2 regions of the Streptomyces sp. MMCC 100 genome follow, and region 2 is predicted to be linked to the other one. Evidence: riboswitches for the same ligand, from Rfam matches in the RefSeq annotation. Region 2 holds a riboswitch; the other holds the start of a gene.
The links. Region 2 has a riboswitch for cyclic di-AMP ahead of ABS735_RS32675 (C40 family peptidase). Riboswitches for the same ligand answer to the same signal wherever they lie in the genome.
Positions count from the first base shown of each region.

Region 1: linked by a shared signal. The riboswitch ahead of ABS735_RS36305 (M23 family metallopeptidase) and the one ahead of ABS735_RS32675 (C40 family peptidase) in region 2 are both predicted to bind cyclic di-AMP.

Region 1 covers NZ_JBGORK020000001.1:7,821,479-7,828,954, forward strand. Annotated here, with positions in the region: gene lhgO (L-2-hydroxyglutarate oxidase) at 1-187, shown strand, start outside; gene trmB (tRNA (guanosine(46)-N7)-methyltransferase TrmB) at 266-1,114, shown strand; gene ABS735_RS36295 (PrsW family intramembrane metalloprotease) at 1,125-2,516, shown strand; gene ABS735_RS36300 (aldo/keto reductase) at 2,533-3,477, opposite strand; gene ABS735_RS36305 (M23 family metallopeptidase) at 3,615-4,658, opposite strand; cyclic di-AMP (ydaO/yuaA leader) riboswitch at 4,669-4,826, opposite strand; gene ABS735_RS36310 (PP2C family protein-serine/threonine phosphatase) at 5,051-6,277, opposite strand; tRNA gene ABS735_RS36315 (tRNA-Met) at 6,450-6,523, opposite strand; gene ABS735_RS36320 (dihydrofolate reductase family protein) at 6,592-7,476, opposite strand, start outside.
Region 2 covers NZ_JBGORK020000001.1:7,088,280-7,095,755, forward strand. Annotated here, with positions in the region: gene ABS735_RS32665 (M23 family metallopeptidase) at 1-549, shown strand, start outside; gene pcrA (DNA helicase PcrA) at 631-3,120, opposite strand; cyclic di-AMP (ydaO/yuaA leader) riboswitch at 3,375-3,559, shown strand; gene ABS735_RS32675 (C40 family peptidase) at 3,566-4,750, shown strand; gene ABS735_RS32680 (tellurite resistance/C4-dicarboxylate transporter family protein) at 4,777-5,790, shown strand; gene ABS735_RS32685 (hypothetical protein) at 5,768-6,121, opposite strand; gene ABS735_RS32690 (C40 family peptidase) at 6,439-7,476, shown strand, end outside.

The sequences.
Region 1 (7,476 bases), 730 kb from region 2:
CGCCGCGCCGGCCGGGGTGCGGGCACAGGCGGTGCTGGCGGACGGCACGCTGGTGGACGACTTCCTGATCAAGGAGGGTGCCCACGCGGTGCACGTCCTGAACGCGCCGTCGCCCGCGGCGACCGCGTCCCTGCCCATCGGCCGGGAGGTGGGGCGCAGGGCGCTGGCGATGCTGGAGGCGGGTTAGGCCCGCCACCGCGTGCGCGGACCGAAGACCACAGGGCCCAGGCCCACCACCGCGTGCGCGGACTAAAATCGACGCATTGTGTCTGACTCGCACCGCACCCCCGACGCCGCTCCCCCGCCCTCGGCCGGGGCCACCGCGGCCTCCGCGCCCTCCCTGCGCCACATCCGCGCCAAGGGCGAGCCCCGTTTCCCGGACGGGCCGAAGGCCGATCCCGCCGGGTCGCACTTCGAGCGGCGGATCCGCAGCTTCCAGCCCCGGCGGAGCCGGGTGACCGCCGGGCAGGCGGACGCGCTGCAGCGGCTGTGGTCCCTGTGGGGGCTGGACATCGACGGACAGCGGGTCGTCGACCTCGCCGAGCTGTTCGGCAACACCCGTCCCGTCGTCCTGGAGATCGGCTTCGGCATGGGCGAGGCCACCGCGCAGATGGCCGCCGCCGACCCGGACACGAACATCCTCGCCGTAGACGTCCACACCCCGGGCCAGGGCAACCTGCTCGGTCTCGCGGAGCGGAACGAGCTGTCCAACATCCGGGTGGGCAACGGCGACGCGATCATCCTACTGCGCGAGATGCTCGCCCCCGACTCCCTCGCCGGGCTGCGCGTCTACTTCCCCGACCCCTGGCCGAAGAAGCGGCACCACAAGCGCCGGCTGATCCAGCCGGAGTTCCTGACCCTGGCCGCGACCCGGCTCGCCCCGGGGGCCGTCGTGCACTGCGCCACCGACTGGGAGCCGTACGCCGAGCAGATGCTCGACGTGCTCACCGCGCACCCCGACTTCGAGAACACCGTGCCCGGCGGCGGATTCGCGCCGCGTCCCGGCCACCGGCCGCTGACCCGTTTCGAGGGCCAGGGACTGGACAAGGGACATGTGGTGAACGACCTGCTCTTCCGTCGCGTACAGCACAAGGAGCTGCCCCCCACCGGTTAGGGTCCATGCCGTGGCCACCTGTCCCCCGTATCAGCCCCCTCCGCACTGGTGGCAGCGCACCTGGGTGCGTTACGGCGCGCTGATCACCCTGCTCGCGCTCTCCGGCCTGGTGATCCTGGCCCTGGTCCGCGAACAGACCGGCACACAGGGCTTCCTCGTGGGACTCGGCCTCGCCGTACTGCCCGTGCCGCTGCTCATAGCGGCGTTCCGCTGGCTGGACCGGGTCGATCCCGGCCCCTGGCGGAACCTGCTCTTCTGCTTCGCCTGGGGTGCCTGCGCGGCGGCGCTGATAGCGATCGTCGCCAACAGCTTCGCGACGCGCTGGATAGCGACCGCGACCGCCGACCCGGCAAGCGCGGACACCCTGGGGGCGACGGTCATAGCCCCGGTCGTCGAGGAGTCCGCCAAGGCCGCCGCCGTCCTCCTGGTCTTCCTCTTCCGCAGACGGGACTTCACCGGCATCGTCGACGGCGTGGTCGTCGCCGGGGTCACCGCCACCGGCTTCGCCTTCACCGAGAACATCCTCTACCTGGGCACCGCCTTCGGCACCGATCAGCTGACCGGCGACAGCGGCATCGCATCCGTCACCGCGGCGACCTTCTTCGTCCGCGTCGTGATGTCGCCGTTCGCGCACCCGCTGTTCACCGTGCTCACCGGCATCGGCTTCGGCATCGCCGCGCTCTCCACGGGCCGGCACCGCCTGCGCCGGGCCCTGCTCCCCCTGGCCGGACTGCTGCTCGCGATGGGCATGCACGCCCTGTGGAACGGCTCGGCCGCGTTCGGCGAGTACGGCTTCTTCGCCGTGTACGCGGCGTTCATGGTGCCGTCGTTCGGCCTGCTGACCTGGCTGGTGATCTGGACCCGGCAGCGCGAACTGGGCACCGTACGGGCCGAGCTGCCCGCGTATGTCGTCGCCGGGTGGCTGACGCCCGCGGAGCCGTACGCGCTCGCCTCGATGCGGGCCCGCCGCGTCGCCCGGCAGTACGCCCGCCGGCACGCCGGGAAGGAAGGGGCGCGGGCGGTGGCGCGGTACGAGGCCTGCGCGACCTCGGTGGCGTTCCTGCGGCAGCGCGGGCGCCGGGGCAGGGCGGGCGCCGACTTCACCGTGCGGGAACGGCAGCTGCTGGACGCCCTGTGGCATCTGCGGGGCGTGGCCCGTCCGGCGCTGGAGTACGCGGCCCGGGCCACGGCGCCGCCGGCGCCCGTGCCACGGCCGGTACCGCCGTGGGCGTACGGGTACGGGGCGCAGGGCGCGTACGTCCAAGCGACGGCGCGCCCCCCGTACGGGCCGTACGGACCGAACCCGGCGCCCGGTTCGTACGCGCCGCCCACCCCGCAGGCCCCCTACGCGCCATACCCGCAGTACGCGCCGTACGCGCCGCCCGGCCCCTACCGGCCGTAAGGTCCGCGTCGCCCGGTCAGGCGGACGCCCGCGTGAGCCTCTCGGCCTCGTCCTCCGTCAGGTTCAGCTCGGCGACGCCCAGCAGCGCCGGCAGCTGCTCCACCGTGCGCGCGGAGGCGATCGGCGCCGCCACCGTCGGCCGGCCGGCCAGCCAGGCGAGGGCGACCGTGGCGACGGGAGCGTCGTGGGCCTCGGCGATCTCGTCCAGGGCGGCGAGCACCCGACGCCCGCGCTCGGTCTCCAGGTGCTTCGCCGCACCGCCCGCCCGCGGACTGTCAACGGCCGTTCCGGGCCGGTACTTGCCGGTGAGGAACCCGGCCGCGAGGGCGTAGTACGGGACGGCGGCGAGACCGGCCTGCTCGGCGAGGTCGCGCAGCTCGCCCTCGTAGGTGTCGCGGGAGACCAGGTTGTAGTGCGGCTGGAGGGCGACGTACCGGGCCAGGCCCTCGCGGTCGGAGAACTCCAGGGACGCCGCGAGCCGCTCGGCGGAGATGTTGGAGGCGGCGATGTGCCGCACCTTGCCCGCCTTCACGAGTTCGTCGAGCGCCCCGATGATCTCCTCGACCGGCACCTCGGGCTTGTCGAAGTGGGTGTAGTAGAGGTCGATGCGGTCGGTGCCCAGGCGGCGCAGCGAGGCGTCGGCCGCGGCCTTGATGTTCGCGGCGGACAGGCCCGGGTACTCGGGGTGCTGGCTGACCTTGGTGGCGAGGACGACGTCGTCACGGTTGCCGCGGGCCGCGAGCCACTGGCCGAGGACGGTCTCGGACTCGCCGCCGCTGTTGCCGTCGACCCAGGCGGAGTAGGAGTCGGCGGTGTCGACGAAGTTGCCGCCGGCCGCCGTGTAGGCGTCCAGGACGGCGAAGGACTGGTCCTGGTCGGCGGTCCAACCGAAGACGTTGCCGCCGAGGGCGAGAGGGAAGACCTCGAGGTCGGAGGAGCCGAGCTTGCGCAGAGAAGTCATGTAGAGCGTCAACGACCGCACCGGAGCGGGCCATTCCGGCCAACACGCAAAAACCCCGCAAACCGGCAGCCCTGACGTCGGGGGGTTGCCGTCAGGACCGCCGGGGTTCAGCGGGGCGAATCAGTGGGCCGGGCGGATCAGGGAGTGAGCCCCTTGCTCTGCAGCCAGGCCATCGGGTCGATGCCCGAGCCGTCCGCCGTGTGGACCTCGAGGTGGAGATGGGCGCCGGTGACGTTGCCGGTGGCGCCGACGCGGCCGATGACGTCACCGGTGGTGACCTTCTGACCGACGCTGACGTTGATGGACGACTGGTGCGCGTACCAGAGCTCGGTGCCGTCGTCGAGGGTGAGCACGGTCTTGTAGCCGTACGACCCGTCCCAGCCGGCCGACGTGATCGTGCCGCTGTGCACCGCCTTGAGCAGGGTGCCCGTGGGGGCGGCGAAGTCGAGGCCGGTGTGGTGGCCGGAGGCCCACAGCGAACCGGCCTGGTTGAAGGTCGAGGAGATCGTGTACGAGGAGGTCGGCAGCGTGTACTGCTTGGCCAGCTTCGCGAGCCGCTCGGCCTCGGCCTTCTTCGCGGCCTCCTCCTCCGCCTTCTTCTTGGCGGCGGCGGCCTTCTCCTGGGCCTCCTTCTCCGCCTTGGCGGCGGCTTCCGCGGCCTTCTTCTCCGCGGCGGCCTGGGCCTCGGCGGCGGCCTTGGTCTCGACCTGCGCCTGCTGCTGCTCGGCCTGCGCCATGATCCGGGCCCGCAGCGACTCACCGGCGTCGGTGGTGCCGGTGCCCTCCGCGGTGTCGGCGGCGACGGCCTGGGTGATGCCGCTGAGCGGGGCGGCGGAACCCTCGGGCTCCGACTCCGCGTCGCCGCCGGGCATGAGCGAACCCACGTTCGGCAGGTCCGGCATGGAGATGGACACCGGCGGCTTGCCGGTCTGCGCGCTGGCCATGCCGCCCGCGCCGACGGCGGCTATGACACCGACGCCGAGGACGGTGGAGCTGCGCGCGAGTCCGCCGCGCTGCTTGGCGACGCGGTGCCGGCCGCGCACGGGGCGGATGGACTCCGCGGTGGGGTTCCACTCCTCCCAGGGACCCTCTTCGGCGCGGTGGGCGTCGTAGCCGAAGGTGTCGGTGCCGTGCCCGGTGGGCACGAACGGGGCCTCGGGGGCAGGCCGGTTGGACGCCACGTGGGCGTGCTCCTTTCCTTCCTTCCGCCTACCGGGTTAGCTGACGGGTTCGGAGCAGGAAGGTCTCCTACGGGTGTGTGCCGACCGTGTTTCCACGGCGCCATACGCCCGATTCACCCCAATGTGGTGGTTCCCCGGTTCCCTTGCGGGATTCGGCGCGTGCGCACGGAGCCGCCTTCTGTGACGGCTGGGACGACCGCGCTGCGTTATCGAACGTTAATAGACGCGGGGCTCGGATTCCAAGCCGTTCCGCTTGATCATTAACGAAAACAGCCGGGACGTACGCCTCACGACCGGTGAAAACCGGGCGACTTGACCCGCCCTCAGTATTCCTCTTCGCGCCACTTTCTCCTGACGGTGTGTCAGTCGTTATGCGGAGGGGGGTCGCGCTGTCACGGCTCGTGACAATGATCATGGTCTCCGCGCCGGGGTCGCCGTACGGCGAGCAGCGCCATGTCGTCCGCCATGCCACCCCCGGAATGCCGGCGCACGTCCTCGGCGAGGGTGTCGAGCAGCGTCGCGGGATGCCGGAAGACGCGGCCCGCCAGCCGCGCCTGCGGATCGTAGAACTCGCCCTTGGTGTCCCGGGCTTCGGTCAGCCCGTCGGTGTAGAGCAGCAGTGTGGCCCCACCGGGGAACGCGGCCTCCTCCGCCCGGTCGGGCCAGACGCCCAGCTCGCCCATGCCGAGCGGCAGCGCCGACTCACGGGCGGGCAGCGCGCCCAGGGTGCCGTCGGCGTAGAGCAGCAGGGGCGGTGGGTGGCCTCGGTTGACGATGCGTACGGTTCCGTCGCCGTGCGGGAGTTCGGCGAGGACGGCGGTGGTGAAGCCCTCGAAGGCGTCCAGCCCCTCCCGTCGGGTGCCCTCGCGCGCCAGCGCCCGCTCCAGCCGCTGCGCCACCGCCTCCAGCGTCGCCTCCTGCTCGGCCGCCTCCCGGAAGGCGCCGATCACGACGGCGACGGCGGCGACCGCGCCCATGCCCTTGCCGCGCACGTCGCCGACGATGAGCCGGACGCCTCGGGCGCTGTCCTGCACCGCGTACAGGTCGCCGCCGATGAAGGCGTCGGCCTGCGCGGCCTCGTAGCAGACGGCGATCTCGAAGCCCGCGATGCGCTCGGCCGGTTCGGGCAGTACGGCACGCTGGGCGGCCTCGGCGATCTCGCGGACGGTGACGAGGCGCTCGTCGCTGCGGCGGACGAGGCCGTTCACGAGGACGGCGAGCACGGCGACCGTGGCGATGGTGATCAGCTCGGTGAGGGAGTCGACGTAGTGGAGGACGCCCTTGCCGATCTGCAGCCCGATGACGGCGGCCACCACGGCGACGCCGGTGAGCGCCGTGCCGCGCCGTGAGTAGAGCGGGGCGGCGACCAGGGGCGCGGCCGTGTAGAGGGGGCCGGCGGTGAAGTACCTCGGGGTGAAGATGTCGTACAGGATGGCGACGACGATCAGCAGCACGGGGAGCGCGTGCACGAAGGCGCGCCGGTACGCGGTCCGGCGACGCGGCGGCGGCCCGGCGGGGGGCTCTTCGTCTCCGAGGCCCGGGTCGGGCACGGGATCACCGGGGAGCCGGCCACCGGCCCTGGCGGCCGCTCCCTCGTCGTCCACGTCACCTGGCCGCACCACTCGTCTCCCGCCACCCCGTACGTCCGCGCGCCGCCTGCCGTCCAGGACTCCAGGTTTCCGGGTGCGGGGGCGGGCGGCGAGCGGTGAGGGGCCGACCGGATGAAACGGGGTTCGTGACGAGACGCACCGAGGGCCGGAACCCTTTCGGATTCCGGCCCTCGGCCTTCAGTAGCGGGGACAGGATTTGAACCTGCGACCTCTGGGTTATGAGCCCAGCGAGCTACCGAGCTGCTCCACCCCGCGTCGTTGTGTTCACCACTGTACGTCATCCCGGGGGCGGAATGCACATCGGTATCTCCCCCGGTGGTTCCCTACCCCTCCAGATGGCGGTTCGGCGCCTTCGCCCGCTCCTCGTACCCGGCCAGTACGACGACGGCGGCGCCCCCGGCGGCGAGCACCCCGCTCCCGTCCGCCCCCGGCACGAAGGTGTCCGGCTCCCGCCAGGCCGTGACGACGCGACGCACCCCGGCGTCGAGGATCAGCCGGGCGCAGGGTGCGGGCCGGGAGGCACGGCGGGCACAGGGCTCCAGGCTGCTGTAGACGGTGGCGCCCGCGAGCCGCGCGTCGGAGGGGTCGGTCTTCGCGAGCGCCGCCTCCTCGGCATGCACGACGGCGTCGCCCCCCTCCCGCGAATACCCCCGCGCCAGCTCGCTCCCGTCGGCGGCGACCACGACGGCCCCCACGCTGAACGCGGTGTCCGACGGCGGACACAGTTCGGCCAGCTCACAGGCGAGCGCCAGCCAGTGCCGGTCGGCGGCGGCGACCCGGTCGCCGGTCCCGGGGGCGGTGGGCCGGTACCGGTGGAGCACCACGTCCTCGATCCGCCGCGACTCCACCAGCCGCAGCCGCCCGCCCTGGTAGGCACCGGGCCCGAACAGCCGGGGCGCGGCCGGGTCCCCCACGAGCAGCGGCGCGAGGACGAGCTGCAGCTCGTCGGCGAGCTCCTGCTGGAGCAACTGGGTGTGGACGGTCCCGCCCCCTTCGACCATGAGCCGCCGCACCCCGCGCCGGTCATGCAGATGCTCCAGCACCGCACGCCAGTCGAGCACCGGCCCCAGGGACACGACATCGGCACCGATCCCGAGCGCGCGGGCCCGCCGCGCACCGTCGTCCGTGCTCAGCAGCACCTTCTCCCCACCCGTGTGCCAGAAACGCGCCGCCGGATCCAGCTCGCCGCTGCCGCTGACGGTGACCTT
Region 2 (7,476 bases):
CTGGACACCCAGCTCACCAGCCTGGCCGCCGGAGCCGACGACTTCGCGGACCGGGCCAGCCGGACACAGGAGCGCATCGACCTCAAGGCCGAGCAGGCCGCCGAGAAGAAGCGGGCGGCGGAGGAGGCGGCCCGCAAGGAGCGGCTGCGCCCCAAGTTCGCGCTCCCGGTGGAGCAGCACGGCCTCAGCGCGTACTACGGGCAGGCCGGCATCAACTGGATGTCCGTCCACACCGGCATCGACTTCCCCGTGTCGTACGGGACGAAGGTGATGGCGGCGACCGACGGCACCGTGCGGACGCAGTACAACAGCGCGTACGGCAACATGATGATCGTGACCGCGAAGGACGGCACGGAGACGTGGTACTGCCACCTCTCCAGCTACCAGGTCCCCTCCGGTACGACCGTGAAGGCGGGCGACGCGATCGCGTTCTCCGGCAACTCGGGCAACTCCACCGGCCCGCACCTGCACTTCGAGGTGCGCCCCGCGGGCGGCTCGTCGATCGACCCGCTCCCGTGGCTGCGCAGCCACGGCATCAACCCGACGTGACGCCGTAACGTCTCAGCAGATCGCCCGCCCCGGCCCGGCCCCGGGCCACCGCCCGGGACCGAACCGCTCCCAACCGCCCCCTCAGAGCTTCTCCACCGGCGCGTACCGCAGCAGCAGCCGCTTCGGCTTGGTGTCGCCGAAGTCGATCGTCGCCTCGGCGTTGGACCCGGTGCCCTTGATCCCGACCACCGTGCCGAGCCCGAACTGGTCGTGCGTGACGCGGTCGCCGACCGCCAGCGAGACCGTCGGCTGCTCGGCGCCGGCCGACCGGCGGGTGGCGAAGCCCGACGCGCCCGACGCCGAGGAGCGTGAGCGGGACGACGACAGCGAGGCCGCCACACCCGAGACCGGTGCGGAGGGCGCGGGGCCGTTCGCCCCGGTGCGTTTCCACTCCAGGTGGGGGGCCGGGATCTCCTCCAGGAACCGCGAGGGCGGGTTGTACGACGGCTGGCCCCAGGCGCTGCGCAGCGTCGACCGGGTCAGGTAGAGGCGCTCGCGGGCGCGCGTGATGCCGACGTAGGCGAGGCGCCGTTCCTCCTCCAGCTCCTTGGCCTGGCCGAGGGCGCGCATGTGCGGGAACACGCCGTCCTCCATGCCGGTGAGGAAGACGACCGGGAACTCCAGACCCTTGGCGGTGTGCAGGGTCATCAGGGTGACGACGCCGTCGCCGTCCTCTTCGTCCGGGATCTGGTCGGAGTCGGCGACGAGCGCGACCTTCTCCAGGAAGTCGGCCAGCGTCCCGGCCTCCTCGCCCTCTGCCCGCTCCTGCTCGAACTCCAGGGCGACGGCCGCGAGTTCCTGGAGGTTCTCGATACGGGTCTCGTCCTGCGGGTCGGTGGAGGCCTGCAACTCCGCCAGGTACCCGGTGCGTTCGAGGATGGCCTCGAGGACGGTCGCCGGTCCGGCGCCGGACTCGACGATGGTGCGGAGGTCCTCCATGAGCGTGTTGAACCGCTTGACGGCGTTCGCGGAGCGCGCGGCCATGCCGTACGCCTCGTCGACGCGCCTCAGTGCCTGCGGGAAGCTGATCTTCTCGCGCTGGGAGAGGGCGTCGATCATCGCCTCGGCGCGGTCGCCGATGCCGCGCTTGGGGACGTTGAGGATGCGGCGCAGCGGCACCGAGTCCTCCGGGTTGGCCAGCACCCGCAGGTAGGCCAGGACGTCCCGGACCTCCTTGCGCTCGTAGAAGCGGACGCCGCCGACGACCTTGTAGGGCAGGCCGGTGCGGATGAAGACCTCTTCGAAGACACGGGACTGGGCGTTGGTCCGGTAGAAGACCGCGACGTCGCCGGCCTTGGCCTCGCCCGCGTCGGTGAGGCGGTCTATCTCGTCGGCGACGAACTGCGCCTCGTCGTGCTCGGTGTCGGCGACGTACCCGGTGATCTGCGCGCCGCTGCCCTGGTTGGTCCACAGGTTCTTGGGGCGGCGGGACTCGTTGCGCTCGATGACCGCGTTGGCGGCGCTGAGGATGGTCTGCGTGGAGCGGTAGTTCTGCTCGAGCAGGATCGTCGTCGCGTCCGGGTAGTCCTCCTCGAACTGGAGGATGTTGCGGATGGTGGCGCCGCGGAAGGCGTAGATCGACTGGTCGGCGTCGCCCACCACGCACAGCTCGGCGGGCGGGACCTCGGCCTCCGGCGGCACGTCGACCGGGTGCTCGGAGGGGGTGCCGACCAGCTCGCGCACCAGGGCGTACTGCGCGTGGTTGGTGTCCTGGTACTCGTCGACCAGAACGTGCCGGAAGCGGCGGCGGTAGTGCTCGGCGACGTCGGGGAAGGCGCGGAGCAGGTTGACCGTCGTCATGATCAGGTCGTCGAAGTCGAGGGCATTGGCCTCGCGCAGCCGCGACTGGTACATGGCGTAGGCCTGGGCGAGGGTCTTCTCGAAGCCGTCCGCCGCCTGGGCGGCGAAGTCCTCCTCGTCGATCAGCTCGTTCTTCAGGTTGCTGATCTTCGCGCTGAACGACTTGGGCGGGAAGCGCTTGGGGTCCAGGTCCAGGTCGCGGCAGACCAGCGCCATGAGCCGCTTGGAGTCGGCGGCGTCGTAGATCGAGAACGACGAGGTGAAGCCGAGCTTCTTGGACTCGCGGCGCAGGATCCGGACGCACGCGCTGTGGAAGGTCATCACCCACATCGCGTTCGCGCGCGGGCCGACGAGCTGCTCGACGCGCTCCTTCATCTCGCCGGCGGCCTTGTTGGTGAAGGTGATCGCGAGGATCTGGCCGGGGTGGACGTTCCGCTCGGCCAGCAGGTGGGCGATGCGGTGGGTGAGCACACGGGTCTTGCCGGAGCCGGCACCGGCCACGATGAGCAGCGGGGAGCCGGAGTGGACGACGGCGGCCCTCTGGTTCTCGTTCAGCCCCTCCAGGAGTGCCGCGGCGTCCAGGACGGGGCGCGGGGCGCCGTCCCGGTAGTGGGTGTCCCGGTCCGGCGGCACGTCGAACTTCCCGCCGAACAGATCGTGCGGAACGGGCTCCGGTCCGTGATCGTCCTCGGGCGGCGGCGGGGGTTCCTCCTCGTGACCCCGGGGGGTCTGGAGGCTCGCCAGGAAGCTGTCGTCAAAGAGGCTGCTCATCGCTCTCCGAGTCTAGGGCGCCCCACCGACAACCCGGTGCCACCCCGGAAAATGACCACCCGTTCCCGGCGCGGGCACACCCCGCGACCAGCAGGAGCACGAAGAGTGACGTCCACGACCGGCCCAGGGGCACCCGCGCGGAAGGTCACGAAAATGTATCGGGCATATCACCCACCAACCTTCACAGCGGCCACACGAGTTGGCTACGGTGCGGGGCAGGCCGCTCGCCCCCCTCCGGCGAACCTCGCCGGGCCGCGCGGCCTCCGCCGAGTCCGGCCCTGCCCGCGCGGCACCCGGAGCCGGGGACCCAACCGAGACCTTTGGGGTGAATCGGCCGAACCGCCCTCCACGAGGGCCGGCTCCGCCGTAGGGCAACCCTTCCGCGCCACACCGCCCGAACCCGACAGCTAACCCGGTAGGCGGAGCACTGGAAGGAGTCGCCTCCTTGGCGTCGCACCGCAAGTCGCGCCCCACCGGTACCCGCGTCGCGGGCATACGGACCCCGGTCCTCGCCACCGCGGCCCTCACCTCCGTCGCCCTGCTGTCCCAGACGGCCGATGCGACGCCGTCGGACGACCGGCCGACCCTCGAAGAGGTCGAGAAGAAGGTCGACGACCTCTACCGCCAGGCCGGGTCGGCGACCGAGAAGTACAACGCGGCCAAGGAGAAGACCACCAAGCAGCGCAAGAAGGTCGACACCCTCCTCGACGACGTCGCCCAGCGCACCCAGAAGCTCAACGACGCGCGCGAGGAGCTGGGTTCCTTCGCCTCCGCCCAGTACCGCACGGGCGCCTCGGTCCCGGAGACCGCGACCCTGCTGCTCGCGGACTCGCCGCAGGACTACTTCGACCAGAACCAGCTGATGAACCGGCTCACCGGCCGGCAGAAGAGCGCCGTCGACGACTACGTCACCCAGCAGTCCGAGACGATGAAGAAGCGCCGGGAGGCCACCGAGAGCCTCGAAACGCTCACCGAGTCGCAGAACGACCTGAAGACGGCCAAGTCGACCGTCCAGAAGAAGCTCGCCACCGCGCGGGAGCTGCTTTCGGAGCTGACCGCCGAGGAGAAGGCCCGGCTGGCGGCGATCGAGAAGAAGAAGCAGGAGGAGGCCGCCCGCAAGGCCGCCGAGCTGGCGAAGAAGCAGCAGGCGGAGCAGGAGGCGGAGCGCAAGCGGCAGGAGGAGGCCGCCCAGCAGCAGGAGAGCGACACCGGTTCGGGTTCCTCCGGCGGCACCGGTTCGTCAGGTTCCTCCACGCCGGGCACCTCGAACGGCACCAAGGCCGAGAGCGCGCTCGCCTTCGCCCGCGCCCAGATCGGCAAGCCGTACGTCTGGGGCGCCACGGGCCCCGGCTCCTACGACTGCTCGGGCCTCACCCAGGCCGCCTGGAAGGCCGCGGGCGTGACGCTGCCGCGCACCACCTACGACCAGGTCAACGCCGGCACGACCGTCTCCGTGTCCCAGGCACAACCCGGTGACCTGGTCTTCTTCTACGACGACATCAGCCATGTCGGCCTGTACATCGGCGACGGCATGATGATCCACGCCCCGAAGCCGGGCGCGTACGTCCGCGAGGAGTCGATCTTCTACGACGGCGAGTCGTCCATCTACAGCGTGGTGCGCCCGGCCTGATCGGTGCGGTCTTTAGCATCGGGCGCATGTCATCGGCCACCCATCCCTCCGCGCTGCGTGCCTGGTGGGCGCAGCGTCCACCGGCGGCCGGGGCCGCGGTGATGGCGACCGGCATCGTGTCGGTCGCCCTGCATCTGACGGGCCGCGAGGTTCTGTCCCGGATCGCCCTGGCCCTGGCCTGCGCCGCCTGGCTGCTGCTGGCGGCGAACTTCGTCCACCTGCTGCTGGCCGACCGGGCGCAGTGGGTGAAGCGGGCCGGGACTCCGGGCGCGCTCACCGCCGTCGCCGCGACGACCGTGCTCGGCACCCGCTTCTCGCTGCTCGGCTGGTCGCTCCTGGCGGCGGTACTGCTGGTGCTGGCGGCGCTGCTGTGGCCGTGGCTGCTGCTCCTGGTGGTGCGGCACTGGGGGCGGAGGATGCCCGGGGCGGTGTTCCTGGGCTGCGTGGCCACGGAGGGGCTCGCCGTGCTCGCCGCGACGCTGGCCGCGGCCACCTCGACGCCGTGGCTGGCGCACGCGGCGCTGGTGCCGTTCTGGCTGGGGATCGTGCTCTATCTGATCGCGCTGTTCCGCTTCGATCTGCGGCAGGTGGCCCGGGGCGCCGGGGACCAGTGGGTGGCGGGCGGCGCGCTCGCCATCTCTGCCCTCGCCGGTGCCAAGCTGCTCGCGGCGGCCGGGACCGGCATGTACCTGTGGAACGCCGACGACCACGCCGTCCTGCACGACCTGACCGTCTTCCTGCTCGCCCTCGACCTCGCCTGGTACGCCGTGCTCCTGGCCGCCGAGATCGCCTGGCCCCGCCTCCGCTACGACGTACGCCGCTGGTCGACGGTCTTCCCGCTCGGCATGACGGCGGCGGCGACGCTGTCCGTCTCCGCCGTCCTCGACGTCCCGTGGCTGGACGCGCCCGGCCGGGCGCTGCAGTGGATCGCGGTGGCCGGATGGCTGGCGGTCGCGGCGGGGGCGGTCGTCCAGGCCCGGGCCGGGCTGCGGTCCGCGCGGGCGGACGCCGGGGCGGTCAGGTCCACAGCACCGCGATGAAGATGTTGGCGAGGGTCAGCGCGCCCACCAGGCCGAACAGCGGCTTGTCCACCTTCTCGTCGTCGCGCTTCACGTAGACCAGAGCGAGGATCACGATCAGCACGGCGAGCTTCACGCCGATCTTGACATTGTCGACGGAGTAGTCCTGGGCCTGGTTGAGGCCGACCAGGACGGCGCCGGTGACCAGCATCGTCAGCGCGCCGTGCAGCATCGCGGGGGTGAACCGGGCCGCGCCCCGGCCCATCGCCTTCATCTGGGTCAGGAAGCCGCCGAGGAGCGCGGCGATACCGATGATGTGCAGGCCGACGAAGATGTGGATGAGTACGTCCATGAGGCCGGAGCCTAATGAGGAGCCGGACGCGTCCGGACACCGGCCCGCTCCGTCCCACCACGGGGCCCCATAACAGCTCACGTCCCCCACCCGCCTCCCGTCCGGCGTATCGGTCATCACCCTGCGTGAAGACGACGGGCCCCGAAAGGGACGGCGGTCACATACGGTCGCCACCCGATCCGCTACCGCCACTTCCGCGCATCCCGTCACCGGACCGTTACCGACGCGCCTAGCGTCCTGGCCCAGGCAGCCGGAGCGGACCGGAGCCGACCCGGCGCGGGCCGGAGTCGAGTCGTACGGAAGGACGTGGATCGCAGGTGGGAACGCACCGCAGGCCGCGACAGCGCGCGACGGGCGGCGGCAGAGTCCGTACGGCGGCCACGATCACCCTCGCGGGCGCGGCCACCGCGACGGGCCTGGGCGGGACCGGCCACGCCGATCCGCAGCCGACGGCGGCGCAGGTCAGGGCCAAGGTGGACAAGCTCTACCAGGAGGCCGAGGTGGCCACGGAGAAGTACAACGGCGCGAAGGAGAAGGCGGACGCCGCCGAACAGCGCCTGGAGGATCTGCGCGACGAGGCCGCCCGCAAGGAGGACCGGCTGAACTCGGCGCGGGAGGCACTGGGTTCGGTCGCGGCGGCGCAGTACCGCAGCGGCGGTCTGGACCCGGCGCTGCAACTGGCGCTCTCCTCCGACCCGGACCGGTATCTCGACGGCGCCGCGTTCGCCGAGCGCGCGGGCAGCCGGCAGAAGGCCACGGTGGGCCGCGTGCGCAAGGAACTCCGCGACATCGAGCAACTGCGCGGCGCCGCCCGCATCGAGGTGACCTCGCTGAAGTCGCGCCGGGCCGAGCTGAAACGTCACCGCGAGGCCGTCACCGGCAAGCTGGCCGAGGCCCGCCGCCTGCTGTCCCAACTGACCGCCGAGGAACGCGCCCGCGCCGGCGAGGGAACGGGCGACCGCGCCTCCCGCGCCTCTACCTCCGGCTCCAGGGACGGCCTGTCCGCCTCGTCCCAGGCCCCCAACTCCCGCGCCGCGGCGGCCGTCGCCTACGCCTACCAGAAGCTCGGCAGCCCCTACGTATGGGGCGCGACCGGCCCGAACGCCTTCGACTGCTCGGGCCTCACCCAGGCCGCCTACCGCGCCGCCGGTGTCTCCCTCCCCCGCACGACCTACGCCCAGATCGACGCGGGCCGCCGCGTCTCCCGCTCCGAGCTCCTCCCAGGCGACCTGGTCTTCTTCTACTCGGGCATCAGCCACGTCGGCATCTACGTCGGCAACGGCCAGATGATCCACGCCCCGAACCCGTCGGCCCCGGTCCGCGTCGCCCCGGTCGACGAGATGCCGTTCGCGGGG